DNA from 2 places in the Mesorhizobium sp. M0621 genome. Region 2 is predicted to be linked to the other one. Evidence: predicted binding sites of a transcription regulator. Region 2 holds the regulator's gene; the other holds the start of a gene.
What was found. Region 2 encodes PhoB, which activates phosphate uptake and scavenging genes when phosphate is short. Its sites were predicted from a motif close to TGTCATNNANCTGTCAT; they were not measured.
Positions count from the first base shown of each region.

Region 1: the regulator PhoB is predicted to act here: its motif matches at 3,160-3,176, upstream of ugpB (sn-glycerol-3-phosphate ABC transporter substrate-binding protein UgpB).

Region 1 covers NZ_JAMYQF010000020.1:23,681-29,842, reverse strand. Annotated here, with positions in the region: gene tlpA (thiol:disulfide interchange protein TlpA) at 1-444, shown strand, start outside; gene NKI38_RS16025 (EAL domain-containing protein) at 425-2,875, opposite strand; gene ugpB (sn-glycerol-3-phosphate ABC transporter substrate-binding protein UgpB) at 3,239-4,549, shown strand; gene ugpA (sn-glycerol-3-phosphate ABC transporter permease UgpA) at 4,706-5,626, shown strand; gene ugpE (sn-glycerol-3-phosphate ABC transporter permease UgpE) at 5,635-6,162, shown strand, end outside.
Region 2 covers NZ_JAMYQF010000001.1:217,292-223,453, reverse strand. Annotated here, with positions in the region: gene eglC (endo-1,3-1,4-beta-glycanase EglC) at 1-373, opposite strand, end outside; gene NKI38_RS01180 (transposase) at 998-1,348, shown strand; gene NKI38_RS01175 (IS3 family transposase) at 1,408-2,145, shown strand; gene phoB (phosphate regulon transcriptional regulator PhoB) at 2,250-2,939, opposite strand; gene phoU (phosphate signaling complex protein PhoU) at 2,956-3,663, opposite strand; gene pstB (phosphate ABC transporter ATP-binding protein PstB) at 3,689-4,492, opposite strand; gene pstA (phosphate ABC transporter permease PstA) at 4,489-5,340, opposite strand; gene pstC (phosphate ABC transporter permease subunit PstC) at 5,344-6,162, opposite strand, start outside.

The DNA.
Region 1 (6,162 bases), on a different contig from region 2:
CAATCCTTGAAAAGCCTTGCCTTCAATGGTCCGGACGGCAAGCCGATGACGCTTGCCGACCATGCCGGCAAGACGGTGCTGCTCAATTTGTGGGCGACATGGTGCGCGCCCTGCCGCGCCGAAATGCCGGCGCTCGATGCGCTGCAGAAGGAAATGGGCAGCGACGCCTTTCAGGTGGTCGCCGTCAATGTCGATGCCGGTGACGATGTGAAGCCGAAGAAGTTCCTCAGCGATACCGGCGTCGCGACGCTGGGCTATTACCGGGATTCGACGATGACGCTGTTCAACGACCTCAAGACGCGCGGCCTGGCGCTCGGCCTTCCCGTCACCATGCTGATCGACGGCGAAGGCTGCCTGATCGCCCATATGAACGGCCCTGCGGAATGGTCGGGGCCGGACGCCAGGCGGCTGGTCGAGACGGCGCTCAAGCCCGAAAGCCTCTAAAAGCGCGTCGCGAGTGCAGGCGTGGGCGCGAAGGCCAGAACGCTTCTGTCGCGCAGCTGGCGGCTTTGCTGCCGACAGTGGGTGCCTCGACACCGGTCAGGTCGCCGAATTCCTCGATGAGACCAGGCCTGCCGATATAGTAGCCCTGGCCGATCTCGCAGGCTTCGGCGTCCAGGAATTTCAGCTCGCCGAGCGTCTCGACACCCTCCGCCAGAACCGGCAGGCCGAGGCCGCGTCCAAGTCCCAGAACGGCGCGTACGATCGCCGCGACCTGGCCGTTCTTGTCGACGGACTTGATGAAGGAGCCATCGATCTTGATCTTGTCGAAGGGGAAGGCGCGAAGGTTGGAGAGCGAGGAATAGCCGGTTCCGAAATCGTCCATCGCCACGCGCACGCCCAGCGCCTTGACCTGCCGCAAAGTCGCCAGCGCGCGCGGCATGTCCTTCACAAGCGCCGTTTCGGTGATCTCAAGTTCGAGCCTGCCGGGCGCCAGGCGGGAATTCAGCAGCGTTTCATGGACCTTGCGGCTGAAATTGGTATTGTGAAGCTGCACCGCCGAGACATTGACGGCCACCGTCAGCGGATTTTCCCAGCGGGCGGCTTCCTCGCAGGCCGCCGTCAGCACCCAATCGCCAATCTGGCCAATGGCTCCGCTCTCTTCGGCCACCGGGATGAAGATGTTCGGGGGCACGTCGCCGCGTGTCGGATGTCGCCAACGGATCAGGGCTTCGAAGCCGACCATCTTGCCGCTGCTGATCTCCTTCTGCGGCTGGTAGACGAGGTAGAACTCCTGGCGCGCGACCGCCTGGCGCAGTTCGTGCTCCATGACGCGCTTGTCACGTGCCTCGGCTCCCATCGAGGCCTCGAAATAGCGGTAGGTGTCCTTGCCTTCGGTCTTGGCCCGGTAGAGTGCCGTATCGGCGTGGCTTATCAGGCTGGCCTGGTTTTCGGCGTCCGATGGATAAAGCGCAATGCCGATGCTGGCCGACACCAGGCCGCCGCCGACAGAGAGCCGGTTTTCCTCGCGCATGACGGTCAGCAGGGCGCTGGCGATTCGGCCGGCCTCCAATGGGTCGGTCAGGTTCGGGGCGATGATGGCGAATTCGTCGCCGCCCAGCCGCGCCACCACCTGTCCTTGACGGAGGATGCCGGCAGCGCAATGCGCAACCTTCTGCAGCATGGCGTCGCCGGCGCCGTGCCCGTACAGGTCGTTGACCTCCTTGAACCGGTCGAGATCGAGCAGCAGAAGCGCAAGGTGACTGCCTTTCCCAGCCCGGTCCAACGCGGCAATTTCTGTCTCAAGCCTGCTGGAAAAGCTGCGGCGATTGGCCAGTCCGGTCAACGGATCGAAATGGGCAAGGCGCAGGATTTCCAGTTCGGCTTTCTTGCGCTCGCGAATGTCGCGGACGGCGACTACATTGTGAGGCTTGCCACAGTAGTCGATGCTCCTGGCGATCAGCTCGACAGGAATGCCTGTGCCATCGCGGCCGCTCAATTCGGCCTCCTGCGGCTGTTCGCCGAAGCCGGACATATCGGCCCCGAAGAGATCGCCAAGCTGCATTCCGTTCAGCGTCGCGGTTGCCATGCCCGTCAGTCTCGCAATGCTGTCATTGGCGCTGATGATGCGGTTACCGTCGCAAACGATCAGGCCCTCCACTGCGGCGTTGGCCAGGCCGTGCATGCGGTCGACTTCGAGCTTCTGGCGGCGGAAGCGCAAATCGATCCACAGCGCCGATGCCGACAGCACCAGGATCACCAGCGTGGCGGCCGCGGCCGCGAAAGCCTGCGAGGTCGGCTCGATCGTGTACTGGGATATGGCGATCGAAGAATCGGGAAAGATCGAGACGGCACCCATGCCGATGAAATGCAAGGTGCAGATCGCCAGCGTCAGCAGCACCGCGCCGACGGACGTCGCTCGCAAGGAGGGGCGGCGCAGCACGACCCGCAGCGCCAGCGCCGCAAGCGTCACGCCGGCCAGCAAGGAAACGGCGACGAGCAACAGGTTCCATTCGATCCGGCCTTGGACTTCGAATGCCGCCATGCCGATGTAGTGCATGGCCGCGATGCCGCCGCCCAGGACGGCACCGCCGACGAGATGATAATCGAACTCGTCCCGCCAGGTGGCGATCCACATGCCGGCCGCCGTCAGCGCGACCGAAGCAGCGAGCGAAAGCACGGAGAGCGCCGGATCGTAGGCACTGGGTATGCCTGGTGTGAACGCGAGCATGGCGATGAAATGCGTTGCCCAGATGCCGAAGCCGGTCGACGTCGCCGCGATCATCAACCAGGCAAGCCGGTTCCGATCTGTGGAGCGGCTGATGTGGTGAAGCAGGTTGACGGCAGAGAAACAGGAAATTCCGCAGATCAGCGCGGCGAGTGCGATCAATCTCAGGTCGTGTTCGTTGACGATGCAATTGTAGACCGTCAGCATCTTATTTCACCTGATCTATCGGAAATAAACAAGGCAGCAGAATTGAGTAGCGCCTTGCCATTGAAGGATCGATAAAGTCGCCCACAACCCTGGCGTGTCTCCTCGGGTTGCAGCGGCTGCAATCAGGGCTGATATGTCGAAAGCCAGCTTGGCAGTCCTGACGGCAGTTCCTGGCGCGCTTGTCGTCGCGCTAAGCCGGCTAACCGTATCGCTTTCCATGCCGCCAAGCGGCAGCGAGCGTTGCGTGAGGCAAAGGGGTGAAGTTCGTCGATCTGCAACAAAACCGTTGTCTGATTGTCATGAGCGACACATATTGCCTTTGCGGGAGTGCCCCTTTCGCCAATGACAAACGGGAGATGAAACATGAAGTGCTTCGGCTTCGCGGCCGGTGTTGCCGCCACCTTTACGCTGCTTTCCTCAACCTCCGCTTTTGCTGTCACGCAGATCAGTTGGTGGCACGCCATGACTGGCGCCAATGCCGAAGTTGTCGACAAGATCTCCAAAGATTTCAATGCCAGCCAGAGCGATTATGAGCTCGTTCCGGTGTTCAAGGGCACGTATCCCGAGACGCTGAATGCCGGCATCGCCGCGTACCGCGCCGGCCAGGCGCCCGACATTATTCAGGTGTTCGATGTCGGCACTGGCGTGATGATGGCAGCCGAAGACGCAATCAAGCCGGCAGCCGATGTGTTGACCAGCGCAGGAATGACCTTCGACAAGAGCCAGTACCTGCCAGGCATAGTCGGCTATTATTCGAAGCCGGACGGCACCATGCTCTCCTTCCCCTACAACTCCTCTTCGCCGATCCTTTATTACAACAAGGATATCTTCCAGAAGGCTGGTCTCGACGTCGACAGCCCGCCCAAGACCTGGAATGAGGTGTGGGAAGATGCCAAGAAGATCAAGGCGAGCGGCGCGGCCGCCTGCGGCTACACCTCGACCTGGCTGACCTGGATCCATCTGGAGAATTTCGCGGCCTGGAATGACGTGTCATGGGCCACCCAGCAGAACGGTCTGGCCGGCGGCGATGTCGAGCTCAAGATCAATGCGCCGATTTTCGTCAACCATTTCCAGGCGCTCGCAGATCTCGCCAAGGACGGCACCTTCAAATATGGCGGCCGCACTTCCGAAGCCAAGCAGATCTTCCTTGCCGGCGAATGCGGGATCATGACTGAATCCTCCGGCGGGCTCGGCGATATCGTCAAGTCCGGCATGAATTACGGCATCGGCCAATTGCCCTATGACAGCGACGCCAAGGGCGCGCCGCAGAACACGACGCCGGGTGGCGCCAGCCTGTGGGTTTTCGCGGACAAATCCGACGAGGAATACAAGGGAGTGGCTGCTTTCTTCGCCTATTTGTCGAAGACCGACGTGCAGGAGTACCTGCACCAGAAGTCGGGCTATTTGCCGGTAACGCTGGCGGCCTATGAAGCGACCAAGAAATCCGGTTTCTATGACAAGAACATCGGTCGCGAGACCCCGATCCTGCAGATGACGGGTAAGGCGCCGACCGACAATTCGAAGGGCGTACGTCTGCCGAATCTGCCGCAGGTGCGCGATATCCAGAACGAGGAGTTCGAGAAGATGCTCGCCGGCCAGCAAACCGCGCAGCAGGCGCTCGACAATGCGGTTACGCGTGGCAATGCCGCGATCAAGGAAGCGCTGGGGAATTAGAGCGAGCGCAGAGGCCTTGCTCTACGGCGCACCCACCTGTCCCGTCAGGCATCTCCCCTCGGCGAGGGGGGTGCCGTCCTTTGCGATTTCGTCAATGGTCGATGATGCCGAATCCGAAACGCTCATCAAAGCCGTCTTGGCGCAGAGGGGTGCCACATGGTGCCGCCCGCCTCATCAACTCGGAGTGGCTCCGTGACCCCCCGCGTCGTGTTTCCCAACAAGGTCCTCCCCTACCTGCTGGTGGCGCCGCAACTAGCCATCACGCTCGTTTTTTTCTACTGGCCGGCCGGTCAGGCGTTCTACCAATCCATGCTCAGGCAGGATCCGTTCGGACTAAGGACCAGGTTCGTCTGGTTCGCCAATTTCAGGAAAGTGCTTGCCGATCCGGCCTACCTAAACTCGATAAAGGTCACAGTGGTGTTTTCCCTTGCGACCGCTATCGTCGCCATGTGCGTGGCGCTCCTGCTCGCGGTCATGGCAGAGAAGGTGGTGCGCGGCAAAGGTCTTTACCGCACGCTCTTGATCTGGCCCTACGCGGTGGCGCCGGCGATTGCCGGTATGCTGTGGCTGTTCCTCTTCAACCCGTCGATCGGGTCGCTGGCCTACATGCTGAGGAGTTTCGGCATCGCCTGGGATCCACTTCTCAACGGCACCCACGCCATGATCCTGCTGGTGTCCGCCGCTGCCTGGAAGCAGATCAGTTACAATTTCCTGTTCTTCGTCGCCGGCCTGCAGGCGGTGCCGAAAACCTTGATCGAAGCGGCGGCCATGGACGGCGCCGGCGAGACAAAGCGATTCTGGACCATAGTCTTCCCGCTGCTCGCGCCGACGACCTTCTTCCTGCTGGTCGTCAACACCGTCTATGCCCTGTTCGACACGTTCGGCATCGTCCATGCCGTCACCGGCGGCGGTCCGGGCAAGACGACTGAGACGCTGGTTTACAAGGTCTACAATGACGGCTTCGTCAATCTGATCCTCGGTGACTCGGCGGCGCAGTCGGTCATCCTGATGATCATCGTGATCTCGCTCACAGCCATCCAGTTCCGCTACGTGGAACGCAAAGTCCATTACGGCTGAGGCAAGCGATGATCGGTCAGTCCTCGTCTCGCATTTTCCTCGCCCATGCCGTGCTCATCCTCGGCATATTGATCGTCGCCTTCCCGATCTACTACACATTCGTTGCCTCGACGCAGACGCTGCAAACGATCCTTAAGCCGCCATTGCCGCTCCTGCCCGGCGATCAGTTCTGGAACAATTACAGCGAAGCGCTGTTCGGCGGTGTCGGCCGCATCGGCGGCGTCAGTGTCGGTCGATTGCTGCTCAACACCACGGTCATGGCGCTCGGCATCGCGGTGGGGAAGATTTTCATCTCGATCCTGTCGGCCTATGCGATCGTGTTCTTCCGTTTTCCGTTGCGGATGGTCTTCTTCTGGCTGATCTTCATCACCCTGATGCTTCCCGTTGAGGTGCGCATCCTGCCAACCTACAAGGTGATGGTCGATCTCGGCATGATCGACACCTATGCCGGCCTGATCATCCCACTGATCGCCTCGGCTACCGCCACATTGCTGTTTCGACAGTTTTTCATGACCATTCCAGGTGAGCTGGTGGAG
Region 2 (6,162 bases):
TGCCGCCATCCAGCGTCTGATGACCCGATCCGCCCTTGATGATGTTGTCCAACGCATTTCCGAACGCATATCGATTGGCGCCGGTAACGACGAGGTTCTCGAAATTGTCGGGGAGCTTGTAGCTCATCCATGTGTCGATCGTGTCGATCCCTGCCCCGGGATCTTCAACCACCTTATTGTTGGTGGAATAGAGGTGATAGTAGTCGTCGCCGGCGCCACCGTAGATCGTGACATTGACGCCGGCGTCTCCCCAGAAGGAGTCGTTGCCGGAGGTGCCATGCAGTTCCGGCCCGGACCCGGTGGCCGAGAACCAATGAGTGGAAGCGCCGGTGTAGGGAAGAGGGATGCCTTTGGCGTTTAAGACCGTGCTCATCAGAAATCCTTCCTCATGGTGTCCGACCTGGTCAAATCATTCGGCGCAAGGTCCGGCGACCGCTTTCAAAGCAACGTTGCAAAGAACGAGATCGTTCCACGGAATCGTCATTCGATCCGAGATCGTATTGAATATTTGGAGCACACACAATGAATAAAGAGGATGGAACCCGCTGCAGGTCGAAGTAAATTTAGTAAAATTGTGTATTTGTGAAAAATACACGTCCTTTAAAGAACGTATATATAAATTAACTCAAATTAATTCTTGAGGTGCGTGGCTTGTTGGCCGGAGTCTGCGGGCAAGATAGCAGAGTTTGGGAAATCGGAGAACGCCAGAAACTGCCTGTCGCTTTGGCCCGAATGCGGTCATTCGAAAACTGATGGGGATGACCGCTCCTGGCGTCACGTGCTCGCTCCCCATCGATGAGACGAATGCAACATTCCAGCCTTCGCGGCCGTTGGCGACCGCCTGCTAATCGAGTTTTCCCGGTCACGATCTATCGGGACGGAACAGGCACCTAATGCATGTCGCCCAAAAGTGACCTCGGTTTGGAGTGCGCCCCTAGGGGTGGACAGATCGTCCTGAGGAATTGACCATGGCTGTCGGGTTTTCGGAGAGAGAACCGTGGCAAGACATCGTAGTTACAGCATCACGTTCAAGCGTCAGGTCGTGCAGGAATATCTGTCGGGCGAGACGCTGCACAGTTTGGCGAAACGGCACGATATCACCCGTACTCCGATCCGTGTCTGGATTGGCAAGTATGAGGCAGGCGGCTTCGATGAAGATACGGCTTCGGCCACTCTGATCACGGAATATGAGGCGCGGATTGCCGCGCTTGAGCGACTTGTCGGCAAGCAGGCTCTGGAACTGGAGTTTCTAAAGGGGGCTCTGAAAAGCGCTCCGCGGCCGAAAAGCGGGATTACGTCCGTCATCACCGGCCCCGTGGTCTCAGTGTCGCCAAAGGCTGCCGGCTGATGGATCTGGCGCGTTCCAGCTTTTATGACCGCCCGGAATGACCGGCCGATGATACCGCTATCGTCGAGACGATGGTCTCGATCTGCGACGAATTCGAGTTTTATGGCTATCGCCGCGTGGGCGCGGCGCTGCGTCAGCAAGGCTTTGTGGTGAACCACAAGAAGATCCGCCGCCTGATGCGCGACCACGGCCTGCAACCGAAGGTCAGACGCCGGTTCGTCGCTACGACCGACAGCAATCACAACAGTCCGATCTTCCCCAATCTGGCAAAGGACATCGTTCCGACCGGTCCGAACCAACTCTGGGTCGGCGACATCACCTATGTCGCGCTACCGATCCGCTTCGTCTACGTCGCCATCATTCTCGATGTCTGGTCGCGCATGATCGTCGGCTACGCTATCAGCCGCGCGATCGATGCCCGCCTGACGGGCGCCGCCTTGCGCGCCGCAATCGAGCGCAGAAAGCCACCGCTAGGCTGCGTTCATCATTCCGATCGCGGCTCCCAATATGCCGCCGAGACTTACCGGCAGCTTCTCGCCGGCCATGGTCTGGCCGGCTCAATGGGCCGCAAGGGCAATCCTTATGACAATGCCAAAGCGGAGAGCTTCATGAAGACCCTGAAGCTCGAGGCGGTTTATCCGATGGCGCTTGAAACCTTCGAGGACGTTGCCGAACACCTTCCCCACTTCATCGACCAGGTCTACAACAAACGCAGGCTCCATTCGGCGCTGGGATATCTCAGCCCGCAACAGTTCGAGGATCAACACATCCGGCAGACGGGCAAAACCGCAGCCTGATCAGTGTCCACCCCTAGGGGCGCACTCCAGTTTTGGGAAAACGACATGCATAAAAAACAAACACCTAAAGCGCGTCGCCTAAATCCGTTCAACCGCGACGCGCTTTAGTCTTCCCTGATCGCGTAGCCCGCCCCGCGAATGGTGCGGATCACGTCCGGCATGCGGCCATTGTTGACCGCCTTGCGCAACCGGCCGACATGCACGTCGACCGTGCGCTCGTCGATGTAGATCGTCTCGCCCCAGACATTGTCGAGCAGCTGGCTGCGCGAGAACACGCGGCCGGGATGGCGCATCATGAATTCGAGCAGGCGGAATTCGGTCGGTCCGAGCCGGATCTCGCTCTTCTTGCGATAGACCCGGTGCGATTCACGATCGAGCACGATGTCGCCGACCTTGAGCACGCTGGACAGCACTTCCGGCTTGGCGCGGCGCAACAGCGCCTTGACCCTGGCCATGAACTCCGGTGTCGAGAACGGCTTGACCAGATAATCGTCGGCGCCGGTCGAGAGGCCGCGCACACGGTCGCTCTCCTCGCCGCGCGCGGTCAGCATGATGATCGGCAGCCGCTCGGTCTCGGAGCGCATTCGCAGGCGCCGGCAGAGTTCGATGCCGGAAACCGCCGGCACCATCCAGTCGAGCACCAGAAGGTCGGGAACGTTCTCCTGCAGCCGGATCTCGGCCTCGTCGCCGCGCGTCACCACCTCGACCTGGTAACCTTCGGACTCCAGATTATAGCGGAGCAGCACGCCTAGCGGCTCCTCATCCTCCACCACCATGATGCGTGGCGCGATCATCGGCCGGTCACTCCTGTCATGCCGCCGGCGCGGACATTGCCGTCTCGTCCTGCTTCGGACGATTGGCGGGCAGCTGCGTACCGGTCAAAACATAATAGGCATTTTCGGCGATGTTGGTCACGTGGTCGCCGATGCGCTCGAGGTTCTTGGCACAGAACAACAGATGCGTGCACGCCGTGATGTTGCGGGGATCTTCCATCATGTAGGTCAGCAGTTCGCGGAACACCGACGTGTACTTGACATCGATGCGCTCGTCGTCGGCGCGTAGTTTTGCCAACGCCTCGGCGTCGCGGGCCGCATATTCCTCGATGACGCCCTGCACCTGGATCAACACCAGTTGCGCCATTCCATCGATCGAGTGCGAAAGGTCGCGCGGCGTGACGCTGAGGCCGACAGTACCGACGCGCTTGGCGATGTTTTTGGCAAGGTCGCCGATGCGTTCGAGATCGCCGGCCATGCGGATCGAGCCGACGACATGGCGCAGATCGTCGGCCATCGGCTGCCGCTTGGCGATCAACGTGATGGCGCGATCGTCGAGCTCGCGCTGACGCGCATCCATGATGGCGTCGTCGGAGACGACACGCTGTGCCAGCGCGTTGTCGGAATTCAAAAGCGCCTTGGTCGCACCGCCGACCATCGAGCTGGCGAGATCGCCCATGTCGCTGATGAGCTTGCTGATCTGACCGAGATCCTCGTCGAAAGAAGCGACTGTGTGTTCGCTCATGATCCTGTCCCTCGTATGCCTGAACTCAGCCGAACCGGCCGGTGATATAATCCTGCGTGCGCTTCTCGCGGGGCGACGTGAAGATCTTCTCGGTGCGGTCGAACTCGACCAGCTCGCCCAGATACATGAAGGCCGTCTGCTTCGACACGCGCGCCGCCTGCTGCATGTTGTGGGTGACGATGACGATCGTGTAGTCGGCTTGCAACTCGTCGATCAGCTCCTCGATCTTGGCGGTCGACAGCGGATCGAGCGCCGAGGCCGGCTCGTCGAGCAGGATGACTTCCGGCTTCACCGCCACGGTACGGGCGATGCAGAGCCGCTGCTGCTGGCCGCCGGAGAGGCTGAGGCCGCTGGCGTTGAGCTTGTCCTTGACCTCGGTCCAGAGTGCTGCCCGCTTCAGCGCCTGCTCGACGCGACCGTCCATCTCGGACTTGCTGAGCTTCTCATAGAGCCTGACGCCGAAAGCGATGTTTTCATAGATCGACATCGGAAATGGTGTCGGTTTCTGGAACACCATGCCGATCTTGGTCCGCAAAAGGTTGAGATCCTGCGAGCGGTCGAGGACGTTCTGGCCGTCGAGCAGCACCTGACCTTCGGCGGTCTGCTTGGGATAGAGCTCGTAGATGCGGTTGAAGACGCGCAGCAGCGTCGACTTCCCGCAGCCCGAAGGCCCGATGAAGGCGGTGACGCTGCGCTCCGGCAAGGACAGCGTGATGTCCTTCAGCGCCTTCGACTGGCCGTAGTAGAAGTTGAGGTTCTTGACCTCGATCTTGGCCTTGGCGGTGGCCTCGGCGGCAATCGTCATGTCTGGAGACAACATCTGGCTCATTTGTCCTCTCTGCGTCCGGTCAGGCTGCGAGCAACGATGCTGAGCGCGAGAACCGTCAATGTGATGATGAGTGCGCCGGTCCAGGCCAGTTGCTGCCATTCCTCGTAAGGGCTGAGAGCGAACTGGAAGATGGTGACAGGCAGGCTGGCCATCGGCGCGTTGAGATTGCTCGACCAGAACTGGTTGTTGAGCGCCGTGAAGAGCAGTGGCGCCGTCTCGCCGGAGATACGGGCGATCGACAGCAATATACCGGTGACGATACCGGAAAGCGCGGCGCGGTAGGCGACCGACTTGATGACCACCCAGCGCGGCGCGCCGATCGCGGTGCCGGCTTCGCGCAAGGCGTTCGGCACCAGGTTGAGCATGTCTTCGGTGGTACGCACGACGACCGGAATGACGAGGATGGCGAGCGCGACAGCACCGGCGATTGCCGAGAAATGCCCCATCGGCCGCACCATCAGTTCGTAGACGAACAGGCCGATGATGATCGACGGCGCCGACAACAGGATGTCGTTGATGAAGCGCACCACGGTGGTCAGCTTGGAAAAGCGGCCATATTCGGCCATGTAGGTGCCGGCCAGCACGCCGATCGGCGTGCCGACGATGACGGCGATGATCGTCATCACCACGCTGCCATAGATGGCGTTGAGCAGGCCGCCGGCGTCGCCGGGCGGCGGCGTCATCTGCGTGAAGACGTCAAGGGACAGGCCGGCGGCGCCCTTGTAGACCAGCGCGCCGAGGATGAGTGCCAGCCAGGCAAGTCCGATGCCCGCCGCGGTGACGCACAGCGTCATCATCACGGCATTCTTCCTCTTGCGGCTCTGGTGAAGCGATGTGGCTGTCGACATCGGTCAGGCTCCGGTGCGGGCATCGATGCGCATCAGCATGTAGCGGGCGATGGCAAGGATCAGGAAGGTGATGACGAACAGGATCAGGCCGAGCGCCACCAGCGAAGAGGTATAGAGGTCGCCGACGGCTTCGGTGAACTCATTGGCGATGGTCGCGGAGATCGTCGTTGCCGGCGCGAACAGCGACGTCGAGATGCGGTGCGCGTTGCCGATGACGAAGGTCACCGCCATGGTCTCGCCGAGCGCGCGGCCAAGTCCGAGCATGACGCCGCCCATGATGCCGATCCTGGTGTAGGGAATGACCACGCGGCGGGTCACTTCCCAGGTTGTGCAGCCGATGCCGTAGGCCGATTCCTTCAGCACCGGCGGCACCGTGTCGAAGACGTCCTTGGTGATCGAGGTGATGAAGGGCAGCACCATGATGGCAAGGATCAGCGACGAGGTCAGCAGGCCAATGCCGTAGGGCGGACCGGCAAACAGGCTGCTGAGGCCGGGAATGCCGTGGAAAACGCCGATGATAAAGGGCTGCACCGTCGTCTGCAGGAACGGCGCCAGCACGAACAGGCCCCAGATGCCGTAGATGATCGAGGGGATGCCGGCGAGCAGCTCCACCGCCATGCCGATCGGCCGCCGCAGCGGGCGTGGGCAAAGTTCGGTCAGAAAGATGGCGATGCCGATGCCGAGCGGCACGGCAATCAGGATGGCGATGGCGGAGGTGATGATGGTGCCGTAGATCGGCGCCAGCGCGCCGAACTTCTCTGTCACCGGGTTCCAGCTTTCGCTGGTCAGGAAGGAGAAGCCGAAGGTCGACAGGGCTTGCCA